2 regions of the Psychrobacillus sp. FJAT-21963 genome follow, and region 1 is predicted to be linked to the other one. Evidence: riboswitches for the same ligand, from Rfam matches in the RefSeq annotation. Region 1 holds a riboswitch; the other holds the start of a gene.
The links. A riboswitch is a leader RNA that binds a small molecule or an ion and turns the genes downstream of it on or off. The one in region 1 is predicted to bind cobalamin.
Positions count from the first base shown of each region.

Region 1 (3,215 bases):
ACTAAGTCGCAGATAATGAGTAAGGATGCTCCATTGATGAAGCTAAGAGGTAATACATGTCGATGATCCGATCCAAATAAAAGCCTCGTCATATGTGGAACAACAAGCCCAACAAAACCAATTGTTCCAGATACTGCTACTGCTGTTCCCGTTAACATAGACCCGCCGATCAAGATCATCATCTTTCTTCTTTTTACATTAACTCCAAGATGCTTTGCACGTTCTTCACCAAATAATAGTGCATTTAATTCTCTTCTGTTTAAAGCTAATAAAATCGAACCAATGACGATAAAAGGTAATGCCATCTGTACATAGCTCCAGCCTCGCATCGATACACTACCAAGTAGCCAGCCGATGATTTGCCTAAGCTCTTCTCCTGTTAACGCAATCATTAATGATATAACCGAGCCTAAAAAAGAACTAAAAATGATTCCAGTTAAAATAATCGTCTCCATTTTCATCGCACGATCGACTAATTTGGCAAATGTAATGACAAGAAGCATCGTAACTAATGCACCTATCATACTGAAAATGGGTAACGTATAAATTCCTAGAAATGGTACCGAAATACCGAAAAAGAGCGTAGCCACGGCACCTACTGAGGCACCGGACGACACTCCTAACGTATAAGGGTCGGCAAGCGGGTTTTTTAATAAACCTTGAAACGCGGCTCCTGCAATGGCTAGTGATGCACCAACTAACCCTGCAAGAACAACCCGCGGCAAGCGAATTTTCCAAACGATATTGGTCGCAATTTCATCTGCTCCCCTATCCCATAATGTGCTGATCGGTACCTTTACGGATCCGACCGATACACCTAGCCATATCGCCACTAAAAGAGCAATAATAGACAAGGTGTAGCCGATCATGGATTTACTCACTAAAAGCCTCCGGATAGATTGCTTTCGCTACTTCTTCTAATCCTTCTGCAAGACGTGGGCCTGTTCGACTAGTTAAGTTTTCATCAACCTGTATTACTGCATCATTTTTAACAGCATTAATCGTATCAAAACCATCGCGTGCCTTCACACTATCTACAATTCCTTCTACGTAGCTATACATTACGATAATCACATCTGGATTACGGTTTACAATTTCCTCTGGAGCTATCATAAACCAGCCCTCTTGATCAGCCGCAATATTCTCCGCATTTACCATATCTAAAATTTCTTGCATAAATGTCCCTTTACCAGGTGTATAAATTTCCGGAACATCAGAAGTTTCAACGAACACAGTTTTCTTTGTTTCTACATTCGCCACTTTTGCTTTTACTTCTTCTACTTTTGCTTTCATATCTTCCACAATTTTTTGTGCCTCTGGTAATTTTCCTGTAGCACGACCAATTTGTTCGATAGTTGTATATGTTTCATTAAAATCAGCCGCATTTTTTACGACAAACACTTTTACACCAGCATCACGGATTTGTTGTAAACCTGCATCGCCAGCTCCCAACATTGACTCATGTGCAAACACGATTTCTGGATTCATGGATACAATTTTTTCTACGTTGAATTCCATACCGCCGATTTTCTCTTTTTCAAGCGCTTCCTCAGGGTAGTTATCGTAGTCATTTACTCCAATAATTTCTTCATTAAGTCCAAGCGCAAATAAAATCTCTGTATTACTTGGCAACATCGAAACGATTGTTTTTGGTGCCTCTTCCAACGTTATCTCATTGCCAACCGCATCGGTCATCGTAATCGGGAATTCTGTTTCTTCTATTGTCGCTTCCTCTTGAGTAGTGTCCTTGTCTTCAACAGGTTTTGCTTCTTCTTGAGAACATCCAACTAACAATAATACTGCAAATGCGGATGTCATCCATAATTGCCATAACTTCTTCATCTGTAATTCCTCCATTTTTGTGCAAATAAAAATCTCTCGTTCCATGAACGAGAGATAGAATAGGTATAAATCTGCTAGGTTAAAACATGCCAAGCGGACTTACACATAACCTATCCTCGTAGGTAGTAAAGTGTAAACGCATAAAGGCAGGTTTTCTGACTTGTGATCATGTACAATCACTTACAGTGGCGGGACCGCGCTGGACTTGCACCAGCTTCCCTTTTAACTTACTAGTAAACTAGCAAGCACCTTTATGTTCAAAATATTCTTGATGCATCGATTTCATTATACCTTAAAACATTTTATTGTCGACAGAAGTTTTCATAGTATTTGACTGATATTAGTTGTATTCAACCGATTCATTTAAAATATATTAGAAAAGCGCAAGCGAGCCCTTTAAAAAGCAAAAACTGGTTACAATTGTTTCCGGATTGCTTTGGACAGACTTTGGCATCAAAGTTACCGCAGAATTATTTTGAAGGGGTGGCCGTGACTTTCGTCAAGACCAACCCTTCTTTTTCGGTAATCTTGTTGCTGCAGACTGTTCGTCGCTCTCCTTTAACTTTTGAAAACTGGTTAATACCTTTTTGGATAATTAGTGAATAGATGCTATCTTATTCAATTGCAAGCTACCGAATGCCCCACTGAAGAAAAAAGGCAGTAGGTTAATTGATATCGATTTTTATTTTGTTTTTTTGTTCATTTTATTGGTTTGGAGGAGCGTAGCGAGGGCACTGAAAAAGCCTATAGAATTTACTTTACTAAATAATGTTGTCCGATAAATAAGAAAATCGTTGAAACGGCTCCCTTTCCGCGGGCGTTGCCTTAGCCTCCTAGGCCAACACGATGTTGGTCATGCAATCGTTGCCGCAAAAGTTCTTTTGCGACGAGCTTTGCGCAGGAGCAGGATGCGGCGAACTTAGATTGCCTTCCCCTCAACTGCGGGGTCTTCTGCTAAACGCTATTCCCACAGGAGTGTCGCCTTTTCCAACGATTTTCTATAAATACTAATTGAAAAAATGTAAGTGATAAAAACTTGCACTATTAACGGTATAATGGTTTTCTAATTGAAAAGCGGATAATAGTTGATTGGAGTGGAAGGCGGCGACTCCAGCCGGAATAGCAAATGTTTTCTGCACCGAAAGCGAAGAGGCAGGTGTATGAGCTGAAGACCCTGGACTGAGCGTAGCGAAATTAATTTTTGCGACGAGCTTTGCGCAGGAGCGAGGGAAGCGGCTGAAGCCATGCCGGCGGAAAGCGTCCGCCTGGAACGGAAATTAACGGTTCCAAAATTAAATTCGAGTTGTTATACAAAACTTTCAGTGAAAACGTTTTCATGATACTATAATAAAAAATTTATTATTTTCAAGGGG
Region 1 is NZ_LJIY01000001.1:619,741-622,955, forward strand. Features, by position in the region: gene AN959_RS02830 (iron ABC transporter permease) at 1-869, opposite strand, end outside; gene AN959_RS02835 (ABC transporter substrate-binding protein) at 874-1,842, opposite strand; cobalamin riboswitch at 1,970-2,110, opposite strand.

Region 2 (3,215 bases), 490 kb from region 1:
ATATTATCTTAGCGATAGTAGGTATTGCATTTCTTGTTTGGTATTTTAAAAAACGTGACTAAGGAGATCTTATGGAATTTCTAGAATTATTAAAAGCGATTATATTAGGGTTTGTTGAGGGTATGACAGAGTTTGCTCCTGTTTCTTCTACAGGGCATATGATTATTGTTGATGATATGTGGTTGAAAACGGAAGAATTTTTAGGTCAGTATTCTGCGAATACATTTAAAATTGTCGTTCAGCTTGGTTCTATTTTAGCTGTAGTGGTTGTTATGTGGAAACGATTATTTAGTTTAGTAGGATTATATAAGATAGAAAGCGAAAATTCGAGCAAGCGTTTTAATTTACTACATGTAATCGTTGGTATAATTCCTGCAGGAGTATTAGGAGTATTATTAGAAGATTTTATTGATGAAAATTTATTTGGCGTAGAAACAGTTATATACAGTCTAGTTGCAGGTTCTATTTTTATGATTATTGCGGATAAATTTGGTCCGAAAAAACCGTCTATCAATAGCTTGGATCAAATTACGTATGCTAAGGCATTTAAAGTGGGATTAGTACAATGTCTGTCTTTATGGCCAGGATTCTCTCGCTCAGGTGCAACTATTTCTGGTGGGGTATTGTTTGGGATGGATCATAAAACAGCAGCAGATTTTACATTCATCATGGCTGTTCCAATTATGGCAGGGGCTAGTCTAGTGTCTGTGGTAAAAAACTGGGAAGAGATTAATATGGGGGATATGGGCTTTTATGCAGCAGGCTTTATCAGTGCATTTGTATTTGCGCTAATTTCCATCAAATTTTTCTTAAAACTAATTTCTCGCATCAAATTAATGCCATTTGCAATCTATCGTTTAGTGATAGCAGCAATTTTAGCAGTTATCGTATTTATGTAATAAAAGGGCAGACATTTTGAATTGTCTGCCCTTTTATTATGACTAAAGAAAGACACGTACTTTATTCCTATGTACAAGTTTAAACACAATATGATAGGGTATATAAGTGAATATAACACAACATATAGTATTTGAACGATAATTAGGTACCTTTATGGTTTAAAAGGGAATTCGGTGAAATGCCGAAGCTGTCCCCGCAACTGTAAGTGTGGACGACTGTTGAAATAGCCACTGCGAGAAATCGTGGGAAGGTCGACAGGAGGGTGAAGCATGAGCCAGTAGACCTGCCTTTTCATCGGTGAAGCAACACTTTCTTCGGGGGTTGAGAGGTGGGGGCGAAGGACTCTATCTCAATTAATTTTTAGATGTCTTGTTGTTTCCTACTTTTTTAATGTGAGCGATGACTCAGCCGAAGAGGCTTGGGACATCGCTTTTTTGTGTCCTTAAGCAACTATCACTCCAGCAGAACTCATAATCAAAACAAGGAGGAAATAAAAATGACATCAATTACCTTTACAGAAAAACAGGAGGTACTCCACCATTTAGTAAAAGAATTCGGAGAAGACAATATGGCACCACTCATTAAATCACATGAAAGATGGATGAAGAAGAATCCGGAGGGTAACACCTCTGCTTGGTCTAAGTCGATGTCTTTGGAAGCATTAAGTTTTTTAGATGAGCAAGAAACGTATTGGACTTTTGTTGCGGCGCGCATTCATTTGGCACATGTATATGAACAAGTCGCTAGTCAAAGAAAAACAACATCTAATAATGTTTACAGTAAATTTGCTAGCAATGTACAACTCCAAGCTGCTAATGGAATTTACGACATTCGTTTGACGGAAGCCTATTCGTTTGATGAATTACAACAGTTAGCAGAAATAATTGTTCCAGAGAGAGATTTTTTATTTACATATATTGGTGTTAAAACTTTACTTGATCGTTATGTCGCAAGGGACTTTGACAAATCAATTGTTGAACTTCCACAAGAACGTTGGCTAATCATTGCAATGACGCTAATGAAAGAAGAAAAAGAAAATAGAATTGGCAAAATAAAAGAAGCATATTGGGCAATGAGTAACCTTTATATGACTGTAGCAACACCAACACTTTCAAATGCTGGAAAGCCACATGGACAGTTATCTAGCTGTTTTATTGATACGGTTGATGACAGTCTTCAAGGGATATACGACAGTAACACAGACGTAGCGACCCTTTCTAAATTCGGTGGCGGAATCGGAGTATATATGGGGAAAGTGCGAAGTCGAGGATCGTCTATTCGAGGGTTTATAGGCGCTTCTAGTGGTGTACTTCCATGGATCAAGCAATTAAACAATACGGCAGTTAGTGTGGATCAGCTTGGTCAGCGTCAAGGTGCTATTGCTGTTTACTTAGATGTTTGGCATAAAGATATTTTTACATTTTTAGATTTACGCTTGAACAACGGAGATGAGCGTCTTCGTGCACACGATATCTTTACAGGGGTATGCTTACCGGATTTATTTATGGAGAAAGTAGACGCACGAGAAGAGTGGCACCTATTTGACCCACATGAAGTACGACAATTAAAAGGATATTCCCTAGAGGATTTCTACGATGAGAAACGTGGAGAAGGTTCTTTCCGAGAAAAATACGAGGAATGTGTGAATGATTATCGATTATCACGCGAAACTGTTCCAGCAATAGACTTGATAAAACGTATTATGCGTTCCCAGCTGGAAACAGGAGTACCATTTATGTTTTACCGAGATGAAGTTAATCGTAGTAATCCAAACAAGCATGAAGGAATGGTTTATAGCAGTAATCTATGTACAGAAATTTTTCAAAATCAAAGTGCTACCTCTTTTGAGTCCATTCAATTAGAAGACGATGTAATTGTGACAAAACGTAAAGCGGGGGATTTTGTAGTTTGTAATTTATCTTCTATTAATCTAGGACGAGCGGTTCCAGAAAATGTATTGGAGCGTTTGATAAAGATCCAAGTGCGTATGCTCGATAATGTAATTGATTTAAATATGATTCCGGTACCTCAAGCGCAACGTACAAATGCTCGTTATCGAGGAATTGGCCTTGGTACATTTGGGTGGCATCATTTGCTTGCTCTAAATAGTATCCGCTGGGAGTCCGATGAAGCAGTTGAATTTGCTGATAAACTTTATGAAAAGGTTGCTTTCCTAACGATTCAAGCTTCTGCCGAATTGGCGAAAGAGAAGGGCGCTTATCCTTTATTCGAAGGGTCAGATTGGCAAACTGGAGCCTATTTTGAAAAACGACAATACGAGGGACAAGAATGGAATGAACTGCGTAAGGAAATCG
Region 2 is NZ_LJIY01000001.1:1,113,952-1,117,166, reverse strand. Features, by position in the region: gene AN959_RS05370 (DedA family protein) at 1-62, shown strand, start outside; gene AN959_RS05365 (undecaprenyl-diphosphate phosphatase) at 72-899, shown strand; cobalamin riboswitch at 1,027-1,206, shown strand; gene AN959_RS05360 (ribonucleoside-diphosphate reductase subunit alpha) at 1,337-3,215, shown strand, end outside.
Region 2: linked by a shared signal. The riboswitch ahead of AN959_RS05360 (ribonucleoside-diphosphate reductase subunit alpha) and the one ahead of AN959_RS02835 (ABC transporter substrate-binding protein) in region 1 are both predicted to bind cobalamin.